DNA from 3 places in the Marinomonas epiphytica genome. Region 3 is predicted to be linked to each of the others. Evidence: predicted binding sites of a transcription regulator. Region 3 holds the regulator's gene; each other region holds the start of a gene.

Region 1 (10,333 bases), on a different contig from region 3:
CAGCATTTGGATGCTCACCTGTTTCCACTACAACAGAAGGCAATAAAGACGCCATGTAACACACTCCACAAAGAAAACTTAAAACACTTAATAGGTTAACACGCCCAAAGCCAGTTTAAGTCTTTTCGAAAAGTTTTTTTCAAGTCAAAATGACAGACACAGTTGTTGGGGGGCAGGTGGGTTAAGTCGATAGCCCACACCAATCAGGCGAACGGGTTTGGCCTGCCTTTCGTATGCGGTAACTAACAATTCGGTGAAAACCTTATCAGACAGTTTTGAATGAATGGGTTTTTCAATGGTCGTTTGAGTGAAATCATGAAACTTAATTTTTAAATAATACTTTTTTAATTGATTTTCGTAAGACTTACCTTGCATCCTTTTATTCAAGTCAGCAATCAGCCTTGGTAGCACCAAAACGCAGCCCGACAAATCTGAGATATCTTTATCAAAAGTATGTTCAACTGAGATGCTTTTACGCTGGCGGGAGGTCTGCACTGGCCTTTCATCGACTCCCAAAGCATATTGAGATAGGCGAAAAGCCATACTGCCAAATTGTTTCTGTAGGGTAGTAAAATCCACTTTTTGTAAATCTTCACAACTAAACACATTGAGTTTAGCAAGCTTTTCTTGGGCCACTTTACCAATCCCAGAAATACTTTTAACCGGCACTTTAGCCACAAAATCAGTCTGTTTAGCAGGAGAAACCACGGTTAAACCGTCTGGCTTTTGCCAATCACTTGCGACCTTTGCTAAAAATTTATTGGTAGCCACACCAGCTGAAACGGTAATACCAACACGTTGGAAAACCTTCTCTCGTATCGCTTGGGCAATCAAGGTAGCACTGCCTTGTAACTGCTCACATTGACTGACATCCAAATAGGCTTCATCGAGAGACAGTGGCTCAATAATATCTGTGTATTCTCGAAAAACCTCGTGCATTAACTGAGAAGCTTCTCTGTATTTGGCCATATTGCCATTCAGAATTTTTAACTCAGGACATAAACGCTTTGCATGTGCTGTTGCCATGGCGGAACGCACACCATATTGCCTAGCAACATAATTAGCAGTCGCCAAGACCCCACGACGCTCAGCAGGGCCTCCAATAGCAATAGGGATATCTCGCAAACTTGGGTCATCACGCATTTCTATTGCAGCAAAAAAACAATCGGCATCTATATGAATAATTTTTCGATTCGCCTGCATGGCACACCAGAAATAAAACTGTATAAATAAACAGTATATAAAATTAACATTCATCTTGCCCAGTACAAACTAACCACAAAAAAGCAACATCCGCGAAAAAAAGCTATTTTTTCAATAAAAACACATAAAAATACCACTTTTACGCCTGCAAACATGGACGCTCACCAACAAAATAGTTTACATTTTCTCTATTAGATTAGAGGGTCATCCAAATTAAGCGGTTAGTGGCTTATCTTATTGACTTTCTAAGGCTTAAAATGAGCCTTAATATACGGATTGCTATTCAGGATGCCATCATGACATTGATAAAACGTTTTTCACTGCTTGCTTTTACTGGGCTTGTTTTAGCGGGTTGCCAAACCGCCACCACTCAGCAAGGCCAAACCACTGGCACCTGTACCAGTGTTGCTCCTTGTAATGGCAATACCACAGGAGGAAGCACTGCGACAAATCAGAATCAGGGGGCACTGAACGCCAACAATACGATCGCCGTGATTAAGCAAGAACCTATAGTCGTAAATGCTACAGGCTTTGCAGCCATGATCACCAGCAAACGTTTTTCCAAATCCCAAGCTCGCATTATGACTTTACGAAGCTCAACACTGGATGCGTACAGAAATTTATCAGAAAGAGTTTACGGTTTAAAAATTGACGGTTCCAGTTCCTTAAACAACTTGGTTCTTCAACACGATGAATTAAGAACTTATGTCGATGCCTACCTAGTCGGCGCCAAGGTGGTCTCACAAAGAGAGCACGAAGATGGCACCATTGAAACCGTAGTTGAAATGGCCCTACAAGAAAACTTCCGTCAGTGTGTAAGCTCACCACAAAACATCAGTAACAACCCTAACTGCCAAGTTCAACCAGGCTATCAAGCAGTCAACGTACAAAGTAACTCAACCCCCACGACCAACTTTTATACTATTGAATAATAATGCGTCAGTTTCTTAAACAGGCAATATGCATCAGCGTATTTGCCTTATTATCGGTAGGGTCATGGGCCGCCAGTGTTGAGGCTGTAGGTGAAGCCGTGATCTATAATGATGACCTAGTAGATGCACGCTATCGTGCAACGGAACAGGCCATCAAACAAGCCGTTCTTGAATCTAGCTCCCGCGTCAGCGTAAAAGACAGTCTGATTAATGGCGAGCTTGAATCTAGCGTAGAAATCCGCAGTGCAGGCCACGTACAAAAAGCCCGTGTGGTTTCAGAGCAACGTAATGGCGATATCTTAACCGTTATTGCTCGCGTTGAAGTAACCGCTGACTCTCAGTGCAGCACTGGACACACACATTATTACAAAAAAGCCGTCGGGATTACGGGGTTTGACTTACAAGCCCCTCAACAAGCCCGTTTAGGCGAGCTAAGCAACATAGCACGAGAACTCCCCAAAAGCTTAGCCGACGAGATTAATCAGCGCGGCTTCTTACGCGCGTTAAGTGCAACTAATTTTGCGCTCTATCCTGATCTTATTAATTCACCGACTAGCAACAACTTCGACGGCTCCCTAAGCAACATTACCTTAGCCGGAGAAAAGCTAGGCGTTCAGTATCTTATTAGTGGCGTGATACGAGACATTAGCCCTGTTTATTTAAGGTCTCCTGACGACAAAGACGCCGAAGCTGTCCCCCTTGACAGTAAAGAAAGGAAATTTGTGGTCGACATATACCTATACGATAGCTTTAGTGGTGAATTATTATTTCAAGAAAGGTATAACGAAAGCGGCAATTGGGACATTTCTGACCATGCTAGAGTTGGCTTTGGCACGGCACGATTTTGGTCTACCCATTATGGTAAAGTAGTTGAGCAAGCGATTAAGAAAAGTGCTTTAGACACCAGTGAAAAGCTACGCTGCCAACCCTTTATGGCCAACGTTTTTCGCATCGAAAACAACCGCATCCATATTGATGCTGGGTCTCTTGCAGGCATCAAGCAGGGTGACAAGTTTAACGTTTATCGTCGCTACGAGGTCTTTGATCGGTTACAAACTGCACAAACCCAGCTGAACAACGCCAATATCAGTGTTACAATAAAGCAAGTTCAGCCAAACTTTTCTATTGGCGAACTTGCTGTCGATGCAAAAATACTCAACGTCCAACAAAGAGATGTTGTGATCGCTTGGTAAATAATTAACACAGTGCCAGAACATTTGGCTTTTTATTAGGATGTACACATGAACAACGAATTACTACACCATTTAGAACAGCGCATTAACGAAGCAGTAGAAGAGATTGGAACGCTACGTAAGCGCATTTCAGAACTGGAAATGCAAAATTACGAGTTAAGCGAAGAAAAAACTGAACTAAACAGCCAGCTTCAGCAAACTAGCGAGCAGCAAACTAACTGGGAATCTTCTCTTAACAAAATGCTTGAGCGCCTTAACCAATTGGATAACAATTCATGAGAGCCCTAATTTTAGCCGTTTTGACCCTTTTTAGCGTCAACTCCTATGCTGAGAACCAAATTGCCAGCTTAGTCACTTTTGAGTCTACCGCAGCACGACCTACGACTACGGAAGGAAACAACGTCACTTCCATTGTGAACACCTTAATGGAGTTCACCTCACCTTCCAATATTTCTGCATACGGCGGTTTTTCATTTGTTATTGGCGAGAAGTTTGAAAGCGCAGTTACTTTGGGTGCACGTTTTTACAGCTCAACACCGGCCTTTCAGGTAATCGCGGGCATCCCTATGTGGTCTTACATTGGGGGTGGCGTGTCATTTCTTGATGAAACGACCTATTACCCAGAAGCAGGTTTTCGTATTGCCACTTCTGACGCCACTCGAATGGACGTATTTATTAAAATACTGAACAGTCAAAGCGATACCTACGACAAACACTTCATGGTGGGTGCAGGTTTAACTTTCTAGAGATCATGAAACTTATGTCAATGCTTGCTGCTGGTGTGGCTATTTCACTTATATTTATCTGGTGGCAAAACACCCATCAAGTCTCTTTAGTTCTTCCTAATGACGAACAAAAACGTGAGATGCTAGGCATAGACACTAAACCTAGCGTCCTTTTAACGCCTTTATAAAGAGATCAAGCCTGCTTTATGGAACAATTAATCCAGCAATTAGAAAGTCGCATTAGCCAATTGGTAAAGGCTTTAGAAGCTGCTCAAACAGAGATCGCAGAACTCAAAAGCAGCTCTACTAGCCATACTAATGAAACTGAACAAAGTGCTTCACTGGACCTTCTTCAACAAATGAGCAAGCGCTCTACAGAGGACCAGCTACAACTTTACATAGAAGACTCCTTGGACCTACTGGAGCCAGAGAAAAACACTCCAGCAGCCCCACCTAAAGAGCCCGTATTTGAAACTCAATTAAGCTTTAACTTAACCCATGAGGGCACTGATAGTAGCGCCCAAACCACAATGACAACACAGACTATAGATATGACCAAACCACAGACTGAACAAACTGCACTACCAGAAACTCAAGCAGAGCTGACAGAACAAGAAACTGCACCAGCCAACTTGGACAAGGTAGATTCAACAGCTAGCACTGAGCAATCACCTGCCACTGCCAGTCTGACTCCAGAGCAAAAAAGACGTCAGAAGAATCAAAAAAACAACCGTCGCCTTATTAAAATGCTTGAAGAGCGCTATCCTAAAGCCTTCGACTGGAATCAACCAAAACCTCTAAAAGTTGGCATTGATAAAGACATGGTGCTGGATGAGGAGTTTAACGCCAGCAAACAAAAACGTGCCCTAGCCGCTTACACTCGCTCTGACCGCTACAAAAAGTGCCTACAAACAGGTCAGCCACGTATCGACCTAGAGGGCAACCCAGTAAGCGATGAGCCAGCATTACCTGAGGCCATGCTAACTCGCAAGCCGACCACCAATCGCCCTAAGAAAGAAGCTCAGCGTCTTCAGAACAAGGCTACGAATAAAAACAAACGCCCTAACAACAAACCTAGCGGCAATCCGAAAGCGAACAAACCACACAAAAAAGAAGAAGATGCCTTTAGTCATCTATCTGATGATGAACGCATGAAGGCTAAATTGGCACAATTGTTAAATAAATAACAAAAAGTGCTTTACAGAACACAGCGCGGACTATAATATATGCCGCGCTGCTGTGGAGGGGTTCCCGAGTGGCCAAAGGGAGCAGATTGTAAATCTGCCACGAAAGTTTCGGTGGTTCGAATCCACCTCCCTCCACCACTTCTTTTCTTTCTTATGTATCAACCAGATACACATTTTCTAAAAAATTTTCTCATATAAAAACTTAAGCCATTTCATCAACGGCAATTAAATTCTACGCTCAACAACCTGTCACAAAATGTAGGGCGCCGTTAGGCCGCAGGCCGTAATGCGCCGTTGATCGCACAACACCCATCATTAAACAAAATGCCATTGAAATCATGCACCGCCAATCGTAGGGCGCCGTTAGGCCGCAGGCCGTAATGCGCCATTGATCGCACAACACCCATCATTAAACAAAATGCCATTGAAATCATGCGCCGCCAATCGTAGGGCGCCGTTAGGCCGCAGGCCGTAATGCGCCATTGATCGCACAACACCCATCATTAAACAAAATGCCATTGAAATCATGCACCGCCAATCGTAGGGCGCCGTTAGGCCGCAGGCCGTAATGCGCCGTTGGATGCGAAGCACCCATGACCGAATCAAATCCCATTGAAACATGCACCATCAATGGCAATGCACCATTGGTCGCGCAACACCCGTGATTGAACAAAACTCCATTGAAATCATGCACCGCCAATCGTAGGGCGCCGTTAGGCCGCAGGCCGTAATGCGCCATTGATCGCACAACACCCATCATTAAACAAAATGCCATTGAAATCATGCACCGCCAATCGTAGGGCGCCGTTAGGCCGCAGGCCGTAATGCGCCGTTGGATGCGAAGCACCCATGGCCGAATCAAATCCCATTGAAACATGCACCATCAATGGCAATGCGCCATTGATCGCGCAGCACCCATGAACATATCAAAATTCACCCAGGATAAAATAGCTTCGCGAACCGTATCCTACAAATCACCTAAACACTGCTTTTGATACATAAAGACATTACTAATAACAATTGGATTTATGCATCACAATACAAACATGAAGAACAAAAGAAAAACGACGATTTGAAGAAAAAGAGGAAACCGAGAGAATGGTGGGTCGTACTGGATTCGAACCAGTGACCAATTGATTAAAAGTCAACTGCTCTACCAACTGAGCTAACGACCCGCTCATAAGATATGCAAACTGAAAGTTTGGCTGATGGTCGGAGTAGAGGGATTCGAACCCCCGACATCCTGCTCCCAAAGCAGGCGCGCTACCAGACTGCGCTATACTCCGATGGCTCCTCGAACTGGACTCGAACCAGTGACCCAATGATTAACAGTCATTTGCTCTACCAACTGAGCTATCGAGGAATTAATCAGACAATGCAGAATTTTAGCATGTATAGTTGGTGGGTCGTACTGGATTCGAACCAGTGACCAATTGATTAAAAGTCAACTGCTCTACCAACTGAGCTAACGACCCAACTATATGTAGTAATGGGGTGGACGATGGGGCTCGAACCCACGACCGATGGAATCACAATCCATAGCTCTACCAACTGAGCTACGCCCACCATTACTATAGGATGATAAAATAATGGTCGGAGTAGAGGGATTCGAACCCCCGACATCCTGCTCCCAAAGCAGGCGCGCTACCAGACTGCGCTATACTCCGATGGCTCCTCGAACTGGACTCGAACCAGTGACCCAATGATTAACAGTCATTTGCTCTACCAACTGAGCTATCGAGGAACTAATTTTATCTTTGCTGCAACTCGTCACCTTTAAAGATGGCGGAGGAGGAGAGATTCGAACTCTCGGTAGGCTACTAACCTACGCCGGTTTTCAAGACCGGTGCATTAAACCACTCTGCCACCCCTCCGTTGCGAGCGAGGTGTATATTACTGATTTGAAATTTCAGTGCAACATTTTTTTTAAAAAAATTTAACTTTTTTCGCTTATATAGTTCTGAGAAGGCGAAGTTCGTATCCAAACATGGGAATACCAATAATAATGACGACCAGATGCGTCCGGCATGGTGCAATTTATACGGCCACGACCAACAGCAAATGGTTTTTCAGCGGTGGCAGTCACTTCACGATCCGACGACCAGCTCAAAGAGGCTTTACCTTGCCCAGAAACATAGCAATTGAGGTCATTAAGGCGATACTTTCCCTGCTTGAATGTCAAAGTAATTGAAACAGGCTCACTAGATGCAAAGTCCCCTGCCTTATTTTCGCGCAGACTGGCTGTGGTCAGAGGCATGGGCTTCGCATTTAGCTTAGTTTTAAGAGTCGATAATTTAGCGTAATGCCCCGAAGCAGGGAATCTTGGTAAATTCGTAAAATCGGAATCAGCACTGATAACACCAGATTGCTGACCAAACGCCATGATGCCACGCTCTGCTAGTAGGTCGCGAATTACTTTGTTTGACTCGCCATAAGGGTAAGCGAGCATTTTTGGCGAATGACCGAGTTTATTCACCAGCAAGCTTTCTACCGTATCGACTTCTTTGGTCATCCGGGCCAACCAAGCTTGGTCTGTCTCCCCTTCTTCCTTACGCAACATATAAGGGTGGCTGATCGTATGATTAGCGAAAACACCACCTGATGCTTCCATTTCTGACATTTGTTGCCAGGTTAGAAAATGCCGATTGCCCCGCTCGACAGGGTCCGTGTTAATAAACACAGTAAATGGGAAGCCTCGCTCTTTTAAGATAGGAAAACCGGCTTGATAAATATTACGATAAGCATCGTCAAAGGTGATTGCCACTGCTTTTTCTGGCAAAGGCTTCCCCGCCTTCAAGTCATCTAACGCCTGGAACAGGTCCACCACTTGAAAACCAGCTGTTTTCAAATAATCCATGTGCTCGGTGAACTGTACTGGTGTAACAGAAGTGGAGAAAGGGGTACTTTCTCCGACATGATGATACTGCAGTACCGGCAAGTATGTTTGAGCACTGACAGCACTCGCTCCCAGCACAAGCCCTGTCACTAGGCTGTTTTTAAAGCTTACGGACATAATATTCTCTCCATTCTAATGCTGACATTTTACGCGACTTAGCCACCAAGTGAACAGGCAGTTTATGCAGAACAATTGTCAAAAAATAAGCACAACTGTTATGGTTGTTTTTCTATTCCACTGCATCTTTTACTCCTCTAAGAAGAATCCTACACTCATTAAACACAACGTAACTGTTTAAATTTCACACAGAGGGCACTATGAGCAAGTCTTCCTTTTACCAAGAACTTAATAACAAACTGGCTGAACTTAAACAGCAAGGCCTTTACAAAGAAGAGCGCCCACTAAGCTCCTCACAGTCCAGCCAGATCCGTACGCAAGACACCCAGCCACTTATTAACTTATGCGCCAATAATTACTTAGGCTTGGCTAACGACTCAAGTGTTGCGCAAGCCGCCCACCAAGCCCTCGACAAGTATGGGTACGGTATGGCATCGGTTCGCTTTATTTGCGGTACTCAAGAAACTCATACCGCTTTAGAAGAAAGCCTAAGCGACTTCCTCCAAATGGAAGATACGATTTTGTATTCGTCTTGTTTTGATGCCAATGGCGGGTTATTTGAAACACTTTTAGGTAAAGAAGATGCTGTCATCAGCGATGCCTTGAATCACGCCAGCATCATCGACGGTGTGCGCTTATGTAAAGCGCAGCGCTACCGTTATGCAAACAACGACATGACCGAGCTTGAAAGCTGCTTACAACAAGCTACGCAAAATGGCGCTCAAACAAAGCTGATCGTAACGGACGGTGTTTTCTCGATGGATGGCATCATTGCGGACCTAAAATCTATCTGCGACCTTGCCGATAAATACGATGCGTTAGTGATGGTCGACGACTCCCACGCGGTTGGCTTTTTGGGCGAAAATGGTCGTGGCAGCCATGAGTACTGTCAAGTACTAGGCCGTGTTGACATTATCACAGGCACACTAGGCAAGGCGCTAGGGGGTGCTTCTGGCGGTTACACTAGTGCTCGCAAGCCAATTGTTGACTGGTTACGCCAACGCTCTCGCCCTTACCTTTTTTCTAATGCTTTGGCTCCCATGATCAGCGCCACTAGCTTACACATTCTTGAATCCATTAAAGCGAACCCGCAAGCTCGCGAGCAACTTAAAGCCAACAGCCAATATTTTCGCGAACAAATGACAAAACTAGGCTTCACCCTAGTACCAGGTGATCACCCAATCATTCCGGTAATGTTAGGCGATGCCAAACTGGCTCAAGACATGGCAAACGCACTTTATAAGGAAGGCGTTTTCGTGACCGGCTTCTCCTACCCTGTAGTCCCAATGGGGAAAGCCCGAATTCGCACCCAAATGTCTGCCACTCTAACCACACAAGAACTTGATACCGCGATTGCGGCCTTCGCCAAAGTGGGTAAAGCACTTGGTATTATTAGTTGAGATTAAGCGATGAAAACATTATCAAAATTACACGCCCAACCAGGCATATGGTTAACAGAAGCAGAGCTTCCTGAGTGTGGCCACAATGACGTGGTCATTAAAATTCGTAAGACGGCCATTTGCGGCACCGATATGCACATTTATCATTGGGATGAATGGGCCAGCAAGACCATTCCAACCCCCATGACCGTAGGACATGAGTTCGTCGGTGAGATCGCTAAAATTGGGCCGGAGGTATCAGGCTTTCAAGTTGGTGACCGTGTATCAGGTGAAGGCCATATTACCTGTGGACACTGTCGTAACTGCCGAGCAGGACGTCGCCATCTTTGCCGTGAAACCATTGGTGTTGGAGTAAATCGCAGCGGTGCTTTTGCGGAGTACCTAGTGATTCCTGCCAGCAATGCTTTTAAAATTCCCGATGACATCAGTGATGATCTGGCTTCCATATTTGACCCATTTGGTAATGCAGCACACACTGCCCTGTCCTTTGACCTGATTGGTGAAGACGTACTCATTACAGGCGCTGGCCCAATTGGTGCCATGGCCGCCGCCATCGCGAAACACGTTGGTGCTCGTAACGTTGTGATTACAGATATTAATGACTATAGACTAGACCTTGCTAAAAAACTTGGTGCCACTCGTACAGTCAACGTCAGTAAGGAGTCACTTACTGACGTGAT
Region 2 (10,333 bases), on a different contig from region 3:
TAAACGTGCTGGATCTTGCTCCAGAGTGTCTTGATAATGGTGTAGACTGTCTGCTGCTTCTTGGGCTTGAATAAGTGCTTCGTTCATGAGCTCTAGTGCATCTTCCAGCTCCTTGGTAGGAGGGGAAATTTGCGATGCGTTATGAAGAGCCTGATTCAATAAAGAACAAACACTGCCTTCGTCGTTGTCGACCAAAATGCCGCTGGCAAAGTATGCTTTACTTTGGGAGTCAACTATATTGGAGAGAAACGCCTGTTCTTTCTCTAATTCTGCCAGTTCACCCTCTTTTAAATCAAGTTGAGCCAGCTCCTGGGACTGATAAGAAAGTAATTGTATTTTGGCGTCTTGTTCAGAAGAGCGGTTTTGTTGGGCGGCAAGCTCATCTTTGAGTTGACGCCAAATTTGATATTGTTGAGCAACTTGCTGACTCAATGTCGTTAACTGGCCGTATTCGTCAAGTTGTTGGCGCTGAGCGCTTTTCTTTAAAAGCGACTGGTGTTCATGTTGGCCATGAATGTCGACTAAGTGACTGCCAACCTCTTTTAAATCCCCAAGAGTACAAGGGCGGCCATTAATATAGGCTTTAGAGCGACCTTCTTTGCTAATCACGCGTCTTAAGATACATAAATTGTCGTGCTCAAGGTCTCTTGTTTCTAGCCATTGATACACTTCGGGGTATTGTTGAATATCGAAAGTAGCAGAGATGTCTGCTCGTTTTTCTCCGTGGCGAACGACTCCCGCGTCAGTACGGCCCCCCAAGCAGAGAGATAGGGCGTCTACCATGATAGATTTGCCAGCCCCAGTTTCTCCAGAAATGACTGTCATACCGGTCTTGAACTCCAAATCTAGGCTTTCAACAATGGCAAAATTCGAAATCGCGATGCTATTTAGCATAACAAACTCCCAACAAGAGAAATTAAAATATATGGTTATTTATACAGTAGTTTTTTGCTTTTTGCCAAATGCTATTGTTGTTATTTTGTTCGATTTTATTTTTTACTTTTGTAAATTCTATTTAAATCAATTATTTATATGGTTTTTGCGTGGTTTTCTGAAAAACATTAACGAGAGTAAAGAAATATTCGCTTAGATGGCCCTAATTTTTATGAGGTTTTAGTGTTGAAAGGACAAAAGTTGTCCCAATATAGGCCACACAGATAGACAACAGTTTCTGTTATTTGGAGTAAAAAATGAGTGAGCAACAAGGCAAATCAACAGTCGAAGAACAAGTAGCGAGTAACGAAGTTGAAGAGCAGGTAGAAGGCATTCTTGAGCCTGAATCTGAGATCTTTGAAGAAGCCCCAGAAAGCGACGAATTGGCTAAGGCTTTAGAAGACGTAGCTCAGTACAAAGAAGCGGCTTTGCGCGCCCAAGCTGATGCGCAAAATGTGCGACGCCGTGCTGAACTAGATGTAGAAAAAGCACATAAATTTGGCTTGGAGAAGTTTGCTAAGTCTATTGTGAGTGTTGCGGATAACCTAGAGCGTGCTTTGGCCTCCGCTGAGCAGACTGAAGAGTCCGATCCAGTGCGCGAAGGGGTAGAGCTAACCTTAAAAGATCTAGTTGAAACCCTTGCTCGCTTTGAAGTGAAAGCTGTTGACCCACACGGTGAACCTTTCAACCCTGAATTACATCAAGCTATGACTATGGTGCCAAATCCTGAGATGGAACCAAACACTGTCATGGATGTGATTCAAAAGGGTTACACCTTGCATGGACGCCTGTTGCGCCCAGCAATGGTAGTGGTTTCAAGTGCCCCATAAAAAAACGTCATTTTTTTGACACTGGTCGCTTGAAAAGTATTAAAGCGTACCCAAATACAGAATTATCAACGTAACAATTGAACGAATAAACGAATTTATTGGAGATCTAAACCATGGGTAAAATCATTGGTATTGACTTAGGTACAACAAACTCTTGTGTTGCTGTGTTAGATGGCGAAAAATCGCGAGTGATTGAAAACGCAGAAGGCGATCGTACTACTCCTTCTATCGTCGCTTACACTGACGACGGTGAAACTCTTGTTGGTCAATCTGCTAAACGCCAAGCAGTGACTAATCCAAACAACACTATCTTCGCGGTTAAGCGTTTGATTGGTCGTCGTTTCCAAGACAATGTTGTGCAAAAAGACATTTCTATGGTGCCATACAAAATTGTAGGCGCTGAGAATGGCGATGCTTGGGTAGAAGTTAAAGGTGACAAAAAAGCACCACCACAAGTATCTGCTGAAATTCTTAAGAAAATGAAGAAAACAGCGGAAGACTACCTAGGTGAAGGCATTACAGAAGCGGTTATTACAGTACCGGCTTACTTTAATGACTCTCAACGTCAAGCAACTAAAGATGCAGGTAAAATTGCTGGTCTTGATGTTAAGCGTATTATCAACGAGCCAACTGCAGCAGCACTAGCATACGGTCTAGATAAAAATGCTGGGGACTCTACAATTGCAGTATATGACCTTGGTGGTGGTACATTTGATATTTCTATCATTGAAATTGCAGATGTTGATGGTGAGAAGCAATTCGAAGTGCTATCTACAAACGGTGACACTTTCCTAGGTGGTGAAGACTTCGATATGCGTGTTATCGAATTCTTAGCAGACGAGTTCAAGAAAGAGTCTGGCATTGACTTACACAGTGACCCGCTGGCACTACAACGCCTAAAAGAAGCGGGTGAAAAAGCTAAAGTTGAGTTGTCTTCTTCATCTCAAACTGAAGTGAACTTGCCTTACATTACGGCTGATGCAACTGGTCCTAAGCACTTAAATGTGAAGTTGACTCGTTCTAAGCTAGAATCTTTGGTTGAAGAGCTAGTTGTTAATTCCCTAGAGCCTTGCCGTCAGGCGCTGAAAGATGCCGAACTTTCTGCATCTGAAATCGATGAGGTTATCTTGGTCGGTGGTCAAACTCGTATGCCTCTAGTTCAGTCAAAAGTGGCTGAGTTCTTCGGCAAAGAGCCACGTAAAGATGTGAACCCAGACGAAGCGGTTGCTATCGGTGCTTCTATCCAAGGTGCTGTATTAGCAGGTGATGTTAAAGACGTATTGCTACTAGACGTTACACCTTTGTCTCTTGGTATCGAGACCATGGGTGGTGTTATGACGGCTCTTATCGAGAAAAATACGACTATCCCTACGAAAAAGTCGCAAACATTCTCGACTGCTGAAGATAACCAGAATGCGGTAACTATTCACGCTCTACAGGGTGAGCGTAAGCAAGCTGCACAGAATAAATCTCTAGGTCGTTTTGACTTGGCAGATATTCCACCTGCACCACGTGGTGTGCCGCAAATCGAAGTAAGCTTCGACATTGATGCGAACGGTATCTTGAGCGTATCCGCTAAAGATAAAGCGACTGGTAAAGAGCAGTCTATCGTGATCAAGGCGTCTTCTGGTCTAAGTGACGAAGAAGTTGAACAAATGGTTCAAGACGCAGAGGCAAACGCTGAAGAAGATCGTAAGTTCGAAGAGCTTGTGCAGGTTCGTAACACTGCTGACGGTATGATCCACGCTACTCGTAAAACCTTAACTGACGCTGGTGATAAAGCGACAGAAGAAGAGAAAACTGCGATTGAGACAGCAATTAGCGAGCTAGAAGAAGCACTAACGTCTAACGATAAAGAAAAGATCGAAGAGAAAACGAATGCGTTGACTCAAGCGTCTGGCTCTTTGGCTCAGAAAATGTATGCTGAAGCTGAAGCAGCACAGCCAGGTGAAGCAGGTCAAGAATCTGCTCAACCACAAGATGATGCTGTAGATGCAGAGTTTGAAGAAGTAAAAGACGATAAAAAATAAGCCCTAGGCTTATTTTTTATCTCCCCTGAAATTATGGGGGAAGCTAGAAAACACGGTTTTAGGGCCGTGTTTTGCTATCTATAACCCTTCCATTTTAGGGTGAAAAGTAATTTTATTTACGACTCAGACTTAATGATTCAGGAATGCCTGCAATGAGCAAAAGAGACTACTATGAGGTTCTTGGTGTAGCCCAAGACGCAGATAAAAAAGCGATCAAAAAAGCCTATCGCTCACTGGCTAACAAGTACCATCCGGATAAAAATCCAGACAACGCTGAAGCACTTGAAAAGTTCAAGGAAATTGCAGAGGCCTACGAAGTTTTATCCTCTGAGGAAAAGCGTTCAGCCTATGATCGATTTGGTCATGAAGGTGTGAATGGCCAAGGTGGTTTTGGTGGTGGCGCTGGAGCAGGTGGTTTCAGCGATATCTTTGGTGATGTATTTGGCGATATTTTTGGTGGCGGTGGACAGCAAAGCCGTACCCGTCGTGGTTCTGACTTACGTTACACGCTAGAGCTAGATTTAGAGCAAGCTGTATGGGGATGCGACGAGAAAATTCGCATACCAACGGCAGTGTCTTGTAAAACATGTGACGGTACAGGAGCCAAAAAAGGAACGAAACCTGTTACTTGTCAGACCTGTCAAGGGCAAGGGCAAGTGCGTGTATCGCAAGGCTTTTTCTCTGTACAGCAAACGTGTCCACAATGTCATGGCCAGGGTACTATCATCTCGGATCCATGTCATGACTGTCATGGTCAGGGCATGAAGCAAGAGTACAAAACACTGTCTGTTAAAATTCCTGCGGGGGTTGATACAGGTGATCGCATTCGCCTATCTGGTGAGGGTGAAGCTGGACCTCATGGTGGACCGTCAGGAGACTTATTTGTCCAAGTTTCTGTGAAACCACATAATATTTTTGAACGTGACGGTGCTAACCTATACTGTGAAGTGCCCGTTAGCTTCACAACTGCGGCGCTAGGTGGCGAAATAGATGTTCCGACACTAGATGGTCGTGTGCGTTTAAAGGTAACGGCTGAGTGTCAAACGGGTAAGTTATTCCGACTACGCAATAAAGGGGTAAAACCTGTGCGTGGTGGCCCAGTTGGTGATCTAATCTGTAAAGTGGTTGTGGAAACACCGGTTAACTTAACAGAGCGTCAAAAAGAGCTGTTTACCGAGCTTGCTGAAAGTATGGGGGAAGGTACTGATCATTCGCCTAAGCAAAAAAGCTGGTTCGATGGAGTAAAGCGCTTTTTTGATGATATTAAAAAGTAACATTGCTCAACGTAAGAAAAAGGCGCTTATTTAGCGCCTTTTTCTTTTAGTAAGTAGTCTATGTGGTTGCGCAATAAGCTGGCAGCGTTAGTAAAGCTTTTGTTATTAGGGATGATAAAGTCCGCTTTGCTCCGAATCTCAATGGTTTTAAGAGCGGCTTGGCGTACATGACGCATGTAGCGGCTAGTCACTTCATTAACATTACGTCCACGTTCAGCAATGTCTCGCTTCAAACGTCTTACCACAGCAATGTCCATATCAGTATCTACAAACAATAAATAGTCTACGGCATCACGCACACCAGGATCTTGGAACATCATGTGACCTTCCACCAGGACAATATGAGTGGGTTCCAAGTTACGGTAACCAACACGCTTATGCTGAGAGTGGTCATAAACTGGAATCTCATTTGGTTGTTGGCGGTTCTTACAATTGTGAATGGCCAAGGTTAAGCTTTCTAGGTCAAGAGAGCTTAGGTCGTCAAAGTTATACACATCAGGGTCGATGCTGCCACATCCATTGTAAAAATTATCTTGGCATAAAACGGTAATTTTATCGTCTTGTCCTTCTGCCAAAAGAGAGCAAAGGCGGCTTTTACCACTGCCTGATACTCCAGTTACGCCAATTACGAGCGCCATTCGTCACCTCAATGATTAGATAGTTTTATTGCTAACTGCTTTACACCATTTTAACAGAGATCTGTAATCTACGCTGGAGATATATACAAAATTGTTTGCTTAGTCAAAAAGGTGGCTTGCTAGATCTATCTTTTGTTGTGAAATTGTAATCATCTAGTTAAATGAGTTTGTTTGAGGGTGTTTTATTTTCAAGGCTTGGTATGCTTTATATCTAAGGACACATTGACGAGCGTTATGGGTATGCGAAAGTTCTTCTTCATTTTTTTATTCATCCTATCTCCTTTTAGCGTACTGGCCGAAGAGTCAGAAGAGCTAGAAATTGAAAAACCTAAGCTGTTAACTGAAGCTATGTTATTTGGCCTGCCGATTAATGACCTCACGCAAACGGCTTTAGACAAGCAACTGAATGCACGTGGTATAGAAAGCTACCCTTCTTACAAAGAGGGGGTAGTAAACTATGGTTTAGGGGAAGAAGGGATTCTAGGAATAAAAATTCTAACCGTACAATACAATCGTTCAGGGCATTTTAAACAGGCAATTTTTGCAGGCATAGTAGAAGATAACGGTAAGCGTAAAGCCATAGGGGAGTTATTAGAAAGGCGCTATGGCAAACCAGAGTTAGGTTTTGTAAAAGACGGTTATGGCCGAGCAAAGTGGTTATTTGATGACAACTGCTATATTGAACTTCATAATACTACTTTCGATGTGTCAGTGAGTTATGTTGATGCTAGGCCTAAAACGGTTTCTCCATCTGGTCGTATTGATGTACAGGCATTGTCACGTAAGTCTCAATAGCTTTTGGTACAGCCCAAGATAATTCATGCCCTTTTCCGACTTTAATTTAAGATTTGCTTATTTCATTCAGCCTTACCTTAGTGACATTGCACTGGCCCTAGTGGCTACCTGTCTGGTTATTTATGGCGATAAAATTAATGCCTTCATTAAACGCCAAGTTTCTTCTTGGGTCTTTGTGGCCCGCATAATGGCATTTATTCTTATGTGTACTTTTGGGTACGGCTTTCTTACCTTGTGGGGGCAACCAATTGTGCTTTGGACATTGTTGCAGATAGATTTGGTTTACCGGCCCGTGAGTGTGTTGATCTGTTTTAGCATTTTAGGATTTCTTGCCGAAAGAAAACGTTATTTGTAAAAAAAATCATGAAATTTCACTTCATTTTTTGTTATTGAATTACGATATAAAAGAACGAAGTCCGCTTAGCTTTTACTTTTCTATCTTGGTATGTAGTAAAGTTTCTATATCTAGGTTTATTTCTTGTTATTTCAATAAAATATTTTCTAAATATAAGATTTAAAAGGCTTTTTTGTAGCCTTCTTACAATTTGTTTTTACCAATTTGTGACGTTAGACTGCGCCCATGTTGAACCTAAAAGGTCTTATTCAGAGGTAAAAAAATGTCAAATACTTGGTTACAAGCTCTTTCTCAAGCGGAATCTATGATTCCTTTGCTAGGTAAACTGGGCCGCGAGCAATCTGTTAAAGTGCAATTGGCAGGAAACACGCTAATGGCTGATTCTGTAACAAGTTTGATGGAGACCTTTGAATCTTATCCTGAGTTAGATCTTAGCCAAGTATACCAGTTGCTCACGCAACTACAGGAAAGCCAAATTGCTAATACCACCGTCGAACTTGAAACTTTATTAGCAGAAGATGACTTGCAAAACATAGCGAATAGTCAGTCTACAAACACCGATGAAACACCTGTAGTGCTTTACGGATTTGGTCGTATTGGTCGTTTGTTAGCACGCCGCATGTGCTCATTAGGTCATACGACTCCAGGAATGAAGCTTGCTGCGATTGTCGTTCGCAAAGCTTGTGAAACAGACCTAGTTAAGCGTGCTAACTTATTAAAGTACGATTCGGTGCATGGCACTTACGACGGCATTGTAAAGATTGATGAAGCAAACCAAATTTTAGTGATTAATGGTCAGTCAGTAAAAATAATTTACGCCTCTGATCCTGCCACAGTGAATTACCAAGCGCATGGAATTGAAGGTGCGCTGCTAGTTGATAACACTGGCCGCTGGCGTGATCACGATGGTTTGAGTGTGCACCTAAATCGCCCTGGTATTGAGCGTGTGGTATTGACAGCTCCAGGTAAAGAAATGAAGAACGTTGTTTTTGGTGTTAATGACGGTGATATCGCTGAAACAGATCAAATTATCTCCGCTGCTTCTTGTACCACTAATGCAATCACACCAATTCTATCGGTTCTTGAAGAAAAATTTGGCATTGTCTCTGGGCATGTTGAAACTGTTCATGCTTACACAAATGATCAAAACCTGATTGATAATATTCATAAAGGAGATCGACGCGGTCGTGCAGCCGGAACGAATATGGTGATGACAGAAACGGGTGCTGCTAAGGCGGTATCCAAAGCGATACCATCTTTAGAAGGTAAGTTAAGTGGTAGCGCTATCCGTGTTCCTGTCATTAATGTATCAATTGCTGTGCTCAGCTTGAACTTAAAGCAATCGGCATCGGTTAAAGAAATTAATAGCTTGCTGAAAGGGGCGTCAAATACTGCAGAGTTGTCAGGGCAAATTGGCTTTAGCGATTGTGCTGATGCGGTAAGCTCGGATTTTATTGGTTCTCAACAAGCAGGAATTGTTGATTCCTTATCAACAAAAGTCCGTGATAATCAGGCAATCCTATACGTTTGGTACGACAATGAATACGGTTACAGCTGTCAGGTAGTGCGCTTGATGGAAAAGCTTGCGCAAATGAAAAGCCTAGAATGCGACATATTAGACAGTGAAGCTGCTTAGAAAAGCTATTTAATATTCCCTTTAAAAGCAATGTAGCTTACCGCTATGTTGCTTTTTTTATGGAGCTAGAAGGAGCTTAACTGAAATTGCTAAGCACATACAAATTACCATAGGGCGAATTAGTTTAGCTCCCTTGGTGATGACTAAGCGTGAGCCAATCTGAGCCCCCAGCCATTGGCCGACTCCCATCACTATCCCTAATAGCCAAAGAATGTGGCCTGTAAAAGCAAACAAAAACAATGATGTGCAATTGCTGGTGGCATTAAGGACTTTAGTATGGGCGGTTGCCGAAACAATCGATAACCCCATGAAGCATAAATAGGCAGTAGAAAAGAATGCTCCAGTACCTGGGCCGATTAGACCATCGTAAAAGCCAATGCTGGTTCCTACGAAAAAGGCGAACTGGTTTTTTGTTAGCGCAACACGGCTAGCAATAAAGGGTTGGGCTTTGGGTAGGAAGAAGAAAAACACCGCCACAGCGATCAAAATGATTGGCACTGCTTTTAATAAAATGCCACCGTCGATATAGGAAACGAGCAGTGTGCCTAGCATACTTCCGATGGCGGTCATTAAAATAGGCAAACGCATGTCTTTTAACTTCACTTGGCCTTTTTTAACAAAGTGGTATGAAGCAGATAAAGTGCCGGCACAACCTTGTAATTTGTTGGTGGCAAGGGCTTCGGCAGGAGAAAGCCCTGCCATAAGAAGAATAGGCACAGTAATGAGCCCTCCACCTCCGGCGATAGCATCAATAATCCCAGCTATTAAGGCAACTAGAAAGAGCGCTAAGTACACCCAAATAGAAATATCGAACAGTACAAAGTCCATGTATCTTCTGTGTTTGTGAAGAGAGAAATGAAGGCTCAGTTAGTATAGCAAAAAAGCTCACTTAGACAACGTCATAAGTGAGCTTCCTAGAGCTGATAGCTAACCTGAACTATTTATTCATGTATTGCTCAAGTTTGCTTACTTCTTCAGAGGATACTTCAAGACCCAGCTTAGTTCGACGCCATAATACATCTTGTGCAGTGAACGCCCACTCTTGCTCAATTAGGTAGTCTACCTCTGCTTGATAAAGGTCGCTGCCGAAATGCTCCCCCATTTCTTCTAAACTGCCTTTACCTTCCAAGAACAAGTGAGAACGGCTGCCATAGCTATGGGCCAATCGTTTAGCAAGGTGAGCGCCAATAAATGGGTAGCTCTTTTGCAGCTCCATAGTGTAAGTATCTAGCGAAACAGAGAAGTCGCCACCTGGTAATGGTTTACTGTGCGTCCAAGCTGGGCCAAGTTGATCGAAATATGGTGTCAGTTTACTCATCGCCGATAGAGCCAGTTTTCGGTATGTAGTGATCTTGCCACCAAATATGCTTAATAGCGGGGCTTGGCTATTCTCATCTTCTAAGTGTAAGGTGTAGTCACGTGTTACTGCAGATGGGTCGTTAGACTCGTCTTCGAGTAGCGGGCGAACACCTGAGTAGTGCCAAATAACATCATCTTTTGTCAGAGATTTTTTAAAGTGGTCATTGGCTACATTTAAGATGTATTGAGTTTCTTCATCCGAGATTTTTACCTCTTTCGGATCGCCTTTGTACTCTACATCGGTCGTGCCCAATAAGGTGTAATGCTCGCGATAAGGAATGGCAAACACAATACGCTTATCGGTATTTTGCATTATAAAGGCATTAGAGAACTGATGGATTTTTGGCACCACAATATGGCTGCCCTTAATCATTCGGATGCCATAAGGTGCTTTTTTCTCAAGTTTGCTTTCAATGAATGAAGAAACCCATGGTCCTGCTGCATTAACTAGAGCACTGGATGTCACGGTTTGAACTTCATTGG
Region 3 (10,333 bases):
ATAGACATGGTGTTTTCCCCAACAGCAAGAGCCTTGGCTAAACCACAGACAATAGCATAAATATTCTTTAGGGCACCGGCCAATTCCACTCCCGTTTCATCTGCATTCTCATAAATACGAAAGGTTGGGGATTTCAATAATTCAATTGTACGTTGCCTAACAATATCATGACGGCTGGCAATCACACTTCCTGTCATATGCCCAGCTGCAATCTCCTTGGCTAAATTAGGCCCACTTAACACCCCGATTAATTCACTGGCAGAGTGACGGCGAAGAATATCGCTCATCAGCTCAAAGCGGTTAGGGTTAAAGCCTTTAGTCGTACTGATCAGTATTTTTTGTTCAGTCAATAACGGCTTAATTCGTTCTGCTACTTGTTCAAATGATTTGGAAGGTATAGATACAAAGACTGTATCACTCTCTAATATGGCTTGCTCTAGATTGCTTGTTGCCAATAACTCTTGATGTAAAGGCGAATTTGGTAAGTAGCGGCTGTTTAGCCCAGTTAGGTTAATTTCTTCAACCTGCTTTTCATTACGCATCCATTGGCTAACTTGATGGCCATTTTGCGCCATAATATTAGCCAATACTGTGCCAAAACTCCCACCACCTAACACACATACTGAATGTTTCATGTTGGCTCCTATTAATCATAGTCCTTTTTTAAGACGAACAACTCACTTCCAATGACTCTGCCCATTCAGGGGAACGCTGAGCTAATTCTTCACACATTTCATGCTCATCAAAGGGTGATTTTAAAACGCTAAGCAGTCTTCTGAAAGGCAGGTAGTCTCCTCTTTCAGCCGCTTCTATTACTTGATGGGCCAAGTAGTTTCTTAAAATATATTTTGGGTTAACTGCCAGCATTGAGTCTTGCTGTGTTTGCCAGTCTCCCTGTATAGCGCGGATTTTCTGATATGACTTAAGCCAATGCAACAACCGCTCCCTGTCTATCACCTCATCCAACAAGAGGGCAAACTGATCGACTTCCAAGTTACTGAGCAAGCGCCAAAATACACTATAATCTAATTTTTCAGCTGCCATTATTTCAAACAGTGGTGGCAACAAGCTGTCTAAAGCTTGCCCATCGTTTATTCCCAACTTCGCCAGCATCAGGTGCTCATAGGTCTGTTGCAAGGTAACTTCATAGGTTTGCAAGATGGCAACCAAATCATCTCTTTCTAAACGATGGGAGAAGCAACGCAATAAGCAATTTAAATTCCAAAGCCCGACACCTGGCTGTCGGTTAAACCGATAGCGCCCCTCGTAATCAGAATGGTTGCATATCCAATTGTCATCATACCCTTCCATAAAGCCGTAAGGTCCATAATCAATGGTCTCGCCGGTGATAGAAAAGTTATCCGTATTCATAACCCCATGCTGAAAGCCCAACGCCTGCCACCGTGCCATGAGCTGGGCGGTGCGAGACACAACCTCAATAAGCATGGCACAAATCGGATTAGGTTGGGACAAACATTGAGGGAAATACATCTGCAGCGTGTAGTCAATCAGCTCGTTAAGCTGCTGAGTTTTTCCTTGGGAATAAAAGTATTCAAAATGGCCAAAACGGATATGGCCACGAGCAGTACGCAACAACATAGCCCCCATTTCAGGGCGCTCTCGATACACCGCTTCTTTACTATCAAATAACGCCAATGCTCTTGAGCTGGGTACACCCAATGCATGCATAGCTTCACTAGCTAGGTATTCACGAATACTGGAACGTAAAACGGCTCGACCATCACCTCGACGAGAATACGGGGTTGGCCCTGCCCCTTTCATGTGCAGATCATACCAGAGACCGTCTTGCCCCTGTAATTCGCCCAATAAAACACCTCTTCCATCACCAAGTTGGGGGGTAAATCCACCAAATTGATGACCGGCATACACCATACTAAGTGATTTAAAAGCCGCTTGTTTACCGCTTAAAATATCAAGAGTTTTCTGGCACTTAAAATCGATCGATAAAAACTGCGCCAGATCAAGGTTGTACTCAACCAAGCGCTGTTGATGGAGGGGATGTATGCGCGTTTCACTGAAAAACGCGCCACCTAATTGATAAAAGTGGTGTTCCAACTGCATAACGACTCACTTTTTAAAGTTAGTTACGCCATGTATTCACAGCGAATGGGCTCACCTACTACTTTTTCAATTTCAGGAATTAAGAAAGCATCATCTTCACTTGCGAAACTCACAGACTTACCCATTTCACCGCCACGCCCAGTACGGCCAATACGATGCACATAATCTTCTGGATCTTCTGGTAGTGCATAATTCACCACCAACTCAACGTTATCAACATGTATACCGCGTCCTGCCACATCCGTAGCGACTAACACCTGAATTTGTCCTGCTTTAAAGCTTTTAAGGGTTTTTACTCGTTTATCTTGAGACACTTCACCAGACAAAATGGCACAATTAATGTTTGCCTTGCGGAGGCGCTCAAATAAATCACGAGTTTCATCACGACGATTAGCAAATATTATCGTTCTTTGCTCACCATTCTCTTCGATCAGCTGCTTTAATACCGGCCATTTTTGTTCAGCCTCAACGGTATAAATAACCTGTTCGATGTTCTTATTGGTGGCTTCTTTTGGCACAACAGACACTTCTTTTGGAAAGAAGGTCCACTGACGCGCTAAGGCTTGAATGTCTTTTGGGAAGGTTGCACTGAACAGCATGGTTTGGCGACGCTCTTTGTGAGGCGTCATACGGATAATACTTTTCACGTCTGGAATAAAGCCCATTGATAACATACGATCGGCCTCATCAAGAACTAGGCACTCAACTTTGTTAAGCATGACCTTTTTGCTACGTGCAAAATCCAAAAGTCGGCCAGGTGTGGCAACCAATATATCCACTTGCTCTGTTTCTAATGCCTGCTTCTGCTTTTCATAGCTCAAGCCACCAACAAGAGAAACAACATTCAGATGACAATTAGCGGTGAGTTTCACCGCTTCATCGGCAATTTGTAGAGCCAATTCCCGAGTCGGAGCAATAATAAGCCCCCGGGCTTGATTACTCGTCTTTTGCTCATCGGCAGGATAATCCAAGAAATCACTGATCATCGCAATCAAAAAGGCTGCTGTTTTACCTGTACCCGTTTGAGCTTGACCAATAATATCGTAGCCCAGCAGTGTCATAGGCAAAGTTTCCGCCTGAATTTCACTGCAATATTCAAACCCCATTTCGGCAATGGACTTAAGCACTCGGTCAGGCAGATTTAAATCGTGGAAACGCAATTTACCTTCCACCGAGTCAACTTGAAAGTCTTCAATAGACCACACTTTTTGCTGCTTATTCCCTGCTCCGCTCGCTTTAGGGCGTTTATTTTGACGTCGCGTGCGCTTCGGTTTTGCGCTCTTTTCGGGTGCTCTATCTTGTGTTTGATTTTCCATATTGGAATCTTAAATAATCTTTCTGTTAGTAAGTGAATAATCTTGCGGTGCAGTGTACCTAATTACAAAAACTTTATCACCCATAGGCAATAAGTTAATAGCGAAATGGCGGCAAACTGCCAATGAGTTGCTGACCATAACGTTTGGTTTTAAGGCGCTTGTCTAAAATATGAATATCGCCTTTATCTGTTTCGCTTCTGAGTAATCGCCCGGTTGCTTGAACCAATTTAAGTGATGCATCTGGAATGGTAATCTCCATGAAAGGATTACCGCCTCTTTTCTGTATCCATTCAGCCAAGGTCGCTTCCACTGGATCATCAGGAACCGCAAACGGAATTTTAGCAATATACACACAGGTAAGGTAATCTCCAGGTAAGTCGACCCCTTCCGCAAAGCTTGCCAAACCAAACAATAAACTCCCTTTACCTTCATCAATTCTTGACCTGTGAGCATCCAGAATCACTCGCTTAGACTGTTCTCCTTGTACAGAAAGAATTTCCTTAAGAGCGTCGCTCACAGCTAAGGCAACGTCTTCCATTTGCCGACGGGAAGAAAACAAAACCAAACTGCCTTTTTCCACTTCCACCTTAGCGTTAAGGTAGGCCACAATTTCCTTAGTATGAAGGTCGGCTTTATTGGGTTCATGCTCCATGTCTGGGACAATGAGCTGAGCATTATTGGCAAAATCAAACGGACTTAACACTCTCAAATATTCGCTATCTCTCGGCACACCTGAACGCATGTTAAAACGGTGAAATTGATTTAACGCCGTTAACGTAGCCGATGTTACAACCGCACCATAGCACTTATCCCAAAGTTGTTGGCGCAGGGTATTAGCAGCTAAAATGGGAGAACCACCCAATTCAATATCTTGCTCTAAGCCTTGCCCAAATAATGTAATCCAGCGTGCATTAGGGGGGTAATTTTGATCATCAGAAGCACTGTATAAACGCCACAGGGACACTGCCTGCTCCAAACGCCCCAAAATACCTCCTAAAATGGGCTGCCAGATCTCAGCCGTCTCTGAGGTCACCCCCATACCCTCATTTTGCTTCACTTTTTTGCACTCATCATGAATGCTTTCAATGTTGTTAAACAGTTTTTGATAGGCCGTTTGTAGACTGTAAGCTAATTGTTTGAGCTCATCAGGAATAACCCCAAACTCAAACCTATGCTGATTATTATCTTGGTCGAGCCCTAAACCTTGAATATAAGGCGCTAGGCCCTGCTGCACATACTGTATAAAGTTAACAATACTTTGGGTTTGTTGCGGGATTTTCATCAAAAGCTGCCCGGTAAGACTCACTTCATCGGTCAATTCCTGCTTTAAGTTAACCAAGTTCTTATCCAGTTGCCTAAGCCAGTTAATACTTTGCTGTAGGCGCACCTCATGGCGAAAATGCCCTATGGCCTTATCGGGTAAATGGTGCCCTTCATCAAACACATAAATGGTTTCAGCGGGAGGTGTCAAAATCGCCCCGCCACCCAATGATAAATCAGCCAGCACTAAATCGTGGTTTGCTACGATAACATCCGCCACCTCAATTTCAGCTCTTGCTTTGAAAAATGGGCAAACAGAGAAGTTTGCACAATTTCGATTAGTACATTGCTGGTGGTCGGTCGTCAGCCTACGCCAATCTTGCTCGCGAATGACCCCCTCCCAGTTATCTTTGTCTCCATCCCAAACACCATCTCGAATGGCGTCATCCATTTCTTGATAAAGCACAGTATTTACATCATCTGCTTGCAAGTGTTGCTCAAACAGCCCTGCAAACATATCTTCCATTGGCTGTTCATCCTGACTTAAATAGCCCTCTAAGTTATTCAAACAAAGATAACGCCCGCGCCCCTTTGCTAAGGTAAATTTAAAAGACAAATCCGTATCAGAGAGTAAATTTGGTAATTCTTTATGAAGTATTTGCTCTTGCAAAGCCACGGTCGCAGTTGAGATGATCAACTTTAAACCACGCTCTTTTGCTATAGGAACGGCGGCAAGGCAATAAGATAAGGTTTTACCCGTACCCGTTCCTGCTTCTACCACTGCGACATGCTGCTCGCCTAACCTCAATCCTTCGCTATCCTGCTTAATATTGCCAAGAGTACGAGCGATAGCGCCGATCATCTGCCGCTGCCCTAGCCTTGGTTTATGAGATTTCGCTTCTAATGAGGCTCGGTAAGCTTGGTGTATTTTTTTCTTTAGTTTATCTGTAAGCATCTAAAAAATTTGAGTAATAGTAATAATGCTGTATATAATAACAGTAACTGTATAAACAACCAGATGACTTATGATTAAATTAACCAAAAGACAATCCGACGTATTGGATACCATTCGCGAATTCATCGACGATACCGGCTTTCCACCTACACGTGCTGAAATTGCAAAACGCTTGGGCTTCAAGTCCCCTAATGCAGCAGAGGAGCATCTCAAAGCCTTAGCAAAAAAAGGTGCCATTGAAATTTTGACAGGCGCTTCTCGTGGGATTCGCCTAGTCACCCAAAGTGCTGACAACGACGAGGGCGACCTTGGTATTCCAGTCATTGGTAAAGTTGCCGCCGGCTGCCCCATTCTTGCCCAAGAAAACATTGACTCCCATGTCCAAGTTCCTGCCGCCATGTTTTCCCCTAAAGCCGATTACTTTTTATCAGTGTCAGGCACTAGCATGAAAGACATTGGTATTTTAGAAGGTGATTTGTTAGCTGTACATAAAACAACCGCCGTGCGTAATGGCCAGATTGTTGTCGCCCGGATTGGCGATGAAGTAACCGTTAAGCGCTTTGAGCAAAAAGGCAGTCAAGTTAAGTTAATCGCAGAAAATGACGATTTCAATGACATCCTTGTGGATCTAGAGAGTGAAGAATTTGCCATTGAGGGCCTTTCTGTTGGCGTTGTGCGCCAACACATCTAATAGCGGCCAATCAAAAAGGTCACCTTTACAAGGTGACCTAATCTTTCAACACTCAACTAAATTAATGCAAGATTTTCGGTCGCATATCAGCCATTTCAGCTTCCATTTGATCTACATCGTCTCCAAATGTGGCTTGATCAGAATAGACAAAATCAATTCCCGCATGAAACATACACTTCGCCAACTCGAAATAGCGATCTTGCAAATAGCTTTTGGTCTCGTCTGAGATCTTTAGTGTTACCAGGGCGGATGTTTCTTCACCATCTTCACTGGCAGGTCGTAAAACAATCTCACCGTCATCAAGCTCGACAATTTCCAAATAGGCTTCTTTCATATTAATACTCTGCAGATTCCTCTCTAAAACGTAACACCAATTCCACCAATTTGGATAAGTACAAGGCTGAGGCCGCACCATCATCTGACCCTTTACCAATCAAGTTATCACTCATTTGTACTGAGCTGGCAGCTCGACATTCAAACTGAACCTGATAAGCACGCTCAAGTTGCGACAACCACGAACCGGACTCATTCAATAAACTGGCTAACTCAGACAATACAGGAATCACCAACTGCTTTTCTTCAGCCTGTTGATACAACTGGCTGATATCAGTAGAAAAGCTTAAGCCATAACCTGCACACACTTCTTGCAACAAACCATTAAGCGCACTGCGTAACTGAAACACGGCAGAGCTTTCAAGGCCAGCACTAAGCCAAGTTTCTTCACAACTCTGGCTTTGCTGAATCAAGCGCCTTGCCGCATCCAACTTCTGGTTTGTAGCACTGGCAACACTGGCTCCTGTCATTTCTTTTTCTTACCTTCTTCAATGACCCATTGATTACCAACATAGAAGGCTTTCCAGCCTGTAGGTTTACCCTCAACTTCGGTCATAACATATTGTTCTTTAGTCTTACGGCTGTAACGTATGACCGTATTATTACCGTCAGAATCACTCACAGGTGCCGTCTTGAAGAAATGATACTTGGGATCAATTTGATCCATGTAAGGTAATATTTCTTTAACCAATGGCGCCCTTGTTTCTCGTTTACGAGGGAATTGACTGGCTGCTAAGAACAGGCCAGTTGCACCATCACGCAAAATATAATGATCTTCAACCTTCTGGCAGGCTAGCTCAGGCATTGGCACTGGGTCCATTTTTGGCGGTGCTGCCTCACCATTTTTAAGTAACTTTCGCGTGTTTTTACAAGTCTCATTAGTGCAACCAAAATACTTACCAAAACGACCTGTTTTAAGTTGCATATCTGAGCCGCACTTATCACATTCAAGTATTGGGCCATCATAACCTTTTATTTTGAATGCCCCATGCTCAATTTCATAACCTGAACACGCTGGGTTATTGCCACACACATGCAATTTGCGCTGTTCATCCATTAGGTAGCTGTCCATAGCAGAGGCGCAAATTGGGCAACGGCGTTTGTTTATGAGCGCCTTAGATTCGCCTTCTTCATCGTCTACTGCTACCGCCTCATCACCTCGGATAAGGTTAATGGTCGCTTTGCAGCGCTCCTTTGGAGGCAATGCATACCCTGAGCAAGACATAAAGACCCCCGTACTAGCGGTGCGTATCTGCATGGGTCTTGAACAGGTAGGACATTCTACATCCGTTGGTGTGGGCTCATTTAGCATCATTCCTTCTTCAGGATCTTCTGCTTTGGCGAGTACATCACTAAAATCTTTATAAAACGCATTAAGCGCTTTAATCCAGTTTTCACGGCCTTCAGCAATCTCATCCAATTGCTCTTCCATTTGCGCGGTAAAGCTGAAGTTCATTAATGAATGAAAGCTATCAACTAATCTTTCGGTAACAATATCACCCATTTTTTCTGCATAAAAACGACGATTCTCGACTCTTACATAGCCACGATCTTGAATCGTAGAAATAATTGCAGCATAAGTAGATGGGCGACCTATACCACGCTTCTCAAGCTCTTTAACCAAACTGGCTTCACTAAATCTCGCTACAGGCTTGGTAAAATGTTGCTCTGGCAATAATTCATTTAGGGTGAGAGTCTCCCCTTTCGCAACGTCTGGTAACGTATTATCCTCGCCTTTCTTAACCACACTTTGCATCGCTCGAGTGTAACCATCAAAACGAAGAATGCGGCCTTTAGCCTTCAATTCATAGTCACCAGAAGCCAAGGTAACCGTTGTAGAAGTGTATTCTGCTGGTGTCATTTGACATGCCATAAATTGACTGCGAATCAAGTCGTACAATCTATGTGAGTCTTTCTCCATACCTAATAAGTCATCAACACGAACGTTGATATCAGAAGGTCGAATGGCTTCGTGAGCCTCCTGGGCCCCTTCTTTACTAGAATAGCGAATGGGGTCTTTAGGTAAGTAGGCCTCACCAAAGTTTTTCTCAATATAGCCCCGTAAAGCGTCAACCGCCTCTGCGCTCAGATTGGTCGAGTCTGTACGCATGTAGGTAATGTAACCTGCTTCGTACAGTCTTTGTGCCAACATCATGGTTTTCTTAACACCAAAACCGAGGCGCGTGCTCGCTGCCTGCTGAAGGGTTGAGGTAATAAAAGGCGCAGACGGCTTACTTTTGGTGGGTTTATCTTCACGATTTGCCACAACAAACTCAGAGGAGTGTAAGCGTTTTACATGCTCATCAGATTGAGCTTGATTAACTGGTCGATACTCTTTTCCCTGATACTTAGTGGTCGCAAACTTAATAACATCTTTATTATTGGTCGCCAATAAAGCATCAAGCTCCCAGTACTCTTCAGGCACAAAAGCACGTATTTCTTTTTCGCGCTCCACAATTAAACGCACTGCAACGGACTGCACCCGTCCAGCAGATAAGCCTCTAGCAACTTTTGCCCATAAAAGTGGAGAGACCATGAAGCCCACCACGCGATCTAGAAAACGTCGCGCTTGCTGAGCATTTACCCTGTCCATGTCTAATTCTGAAGGTTCTTCAAAAGCCGCTTTAATGGCTTTCTTGGTGATCTCGTTGAACACCACTCGCTTGAATCTTGTATCATCACCACCAATGGCTTCACGCAAGTGCCAGGCTATCGCTTCCCCCTCGCGGTCCAAATCGGTTGCGAGATAGATGGTGTCAGCATTTTTTGCTAAGCGTTTAAGCTCATCAACGACCTTTTCTTTTCCTGGCAAGACTTCGTAATGAGCCGCCCAATCATTTTCAGGGTCCACGCCCATACGCGCAATGAGCTGAGCGCGTGATTTCTTTTGTTTGTATACACGCTTCTCTTCAGGGCTCATTTTACGAGTCAAAGCCGCTTGTTTTGCCCTTTCCTGAGGCGTTGATGTGGCCGTAGCTCCAGACGGCAAATCACGAATGTGTCCAACACTCGACTTTACCACGAAGTCACTACCTAGGTATTTATTGATGGTTTTCGCCTTTGCTGGCGATTCCACGATTACCAGTGATTTTCCCATTGAACTGAGTAAGCCTTCTATTAATTACGTCTATTCATTTGCGTAGTTACGTCTTTGGGCGCAGATATTAAGCAAACACCTTTTATATAACAAGAGATCCCTGTATTGTTTCGCACAATAAATCTTGCCGAAGCCAGTATTTCTTATTTACCATACTGAATTCATTGTTTAAGGACAATCATGGCCACTCTTCAAATTCTTACCATTATTTTTCTTTTAATCATTGTGATTCTGTCAGTGATCATAGGAACGCGGGCCCACCAAAAAGAAAAAGAAGCAACTGCACGCCGTTTCAAACAAATGCAACTTGCTAACCGTGCTGAACGCGTTGAACACCACATTAAAGGGCTCAAGGACCTTAATACAGACAGTATCGCCAGCGATGTATTGTATGACTTTTATCTAGACACATTACGCGAACTTCTGCAATACGCTGACGATCCTGAACGGGTTGAAGTTATGATCGCAAAAGCTGAAGAGGCTCGTGATAGTGAAATCAGAGCGTTCAACCCTGAAGCTGAGGAGCTCACCTTTCAAACTAAAGCAAACTACAAAGAGCGTTTAACCAAGGTCGCGAAAATGCTGCTTTTCTTACGTCG

The links. The regulator LexA, encoded in region 3, represses DNA repair genes until DNA is damaged. The targets are predictions, from matches to a motif close to TACTGTNTANNTANACAGTA.
Region 1: dinB (DNA polymerase IV) is a predicted target of LexA. The motif match lies at 1,220-1,239, and genes of this name have one in related genera.
Region 2: recN (DNA repair protein RecN) is a predicted target of LexA. The motif match lies at 924-943, and genes of this name have one in related genera.

Annotation. Positions count from the first base shown of each region.
Region 1 is NZ_BAAGVX010000036.1:74,727-85,059, forward strand. It holds gene ACYVGZ_RS12115 (alpha/beta hydrolase) at 1-55, opposite strand, end outside; gene dinB (DNA polymerase IV) at 145-1,203, opposite strand; gene ACYVGZ_RS12125 (LPP20 family lipoprotein) at 1,500-2,135, shown strand; gene ACYVGZ_RS12130 (flagellar assembly protein T N-terminal domain-containing protein) at 2,138-3,328, shown strand; gene ACYVGZ_RS12135 (cell division protein ZapB) at 3,377-3,607, shown strand; gene ACYVGZ_RS12140 (hypothetical protein) at 3,604-4,074, shown strand; gene ACYVGZ_RS12145 (hypothetical protein) at 4,089-4,241, shown strand; gene ACYVGZ_RS12150 (ProQ/FINO family protein) at 4,260-5,240, shown strand; tRNA gene ACYVGZ_RS12155 (tRNA-Tyr) at 5,295-5,378, shown strand; gene ACYVGZ_RS12160 (hypothetical protein) at 5,698-6,024, opposite strand; tRNA gene ACYVGZ_RS12165 (tRNA-Lys) at 6,340-6,415, opposite strand; tRNA gene ACYVGZ_RS12170 (tRNA-Pro) at 6,450-6,526, opposite strand; tRNA gene ACYVGZ_RS12175 (tRNA-Asn) at 6,528-6,603, opposite strand; tRNA gene ACYVGZ_RS12180 (tRNA-Lys) at 6,640-6,715, opposite strand; tRNA gene ACYVGZ_RS12185 (tRNA-His) at 6,731-6,806, opposite strand; tRNA gene ACYVGZ_RS12190 (tRNA-Pro) at 6,831-6,907, opposite strand; tRNA gene ACYVGZ_RS12195 (tRNA-Asn) at 6,909-6,984, opposite strand; tRNA gene ACYVGZ_RS12200 (tRNA-Ser) at 7,024-7,114, opposite strand; gene ACYVGZ_RS12205 (polysaccharide deacetylase family protein) at 7,177-8,253, opposite strand; gene ACYVGZ_RS12210 (glycine C-acetyltransferase) at 8,454-9,653, shown strand; gene tdh (L-threonine 3-dehydrogenase) at 9,663-10,333, shown strand, end outside.
Region 2 is NZ_BAAGVX010000030.1:28,193-38,525, forward strand. It holds gene recN (DNA repair protein RecN) at 1-894, opposite strand, end outside; gene grpE (nucleotide exchange factor GrpE) at 1,191-1,763, shown strand; gene dnaK (molecular chaperone DnaK) at 1,877-3,793, shown strand; gene dnaJ (molecular chaperone DnaJ) at 3,946-5,067, shown strand; gene ACYVGZ_RS09015 (uridine kinase family protein) at 5,094-5,705, opposite strand; gene ACYVGZ_RS09020 (uridine kinase) at 5,940-6,500, shown strand; gene ACYVGZ_RS09025 (DUF3392 domain-containing protein) at 6,526-6,855, shown strand; gene ACYVGZ_RS09030 (glyceraldehyde-3-phosphate dehydrogenase) at 7,118-8,491, shown strand; gene ACYVGZ_RS09035 (TSUP family transporter) at 8,549-9,319, opposite strand; gene glpD (glycerol-3-phosphate dehydrogenase) at 9,429-10,333, opposite strand, start outside.
Region 3 is NZ_BAAGVX010000002.1:34,781-45,113, reverse strand. It holds gene ACYVGZ_RS00625 (NAD(P)H-dependent glycerol-3-phosphate dehydrogenase) at 1-635, opposite strand, end outside; gene ACYVGZ_RS00620 (protein adenylyltransferase SelO) at 664-2,082, opposite strand; gene ACYVGZ_RS00615 (DEAD/DEAH box helicase) at 2,106-3,398, opposite strand; gene dinG (ATP-dependent DNA helicase DinG) at 3,493-5,613, opposite strand; gene lexA (transcriptional repressor LexA) at 5,684-6,304, shown strand; gene ACYVGZ_RS00600 (hypothetical protein) at 6,366-6,638, opposite strand; gene ACYVGZ_RS00595 (DUF6586 family protein) at 6,640-7,107, opposite strand; gene topA (type I DNA topoisomerase) at 7,104-9,734, opposite strand; gene ACYVGZ_RS00585 (DNA topoisomerase I) at 9,915-10,333, shown strand, end outside.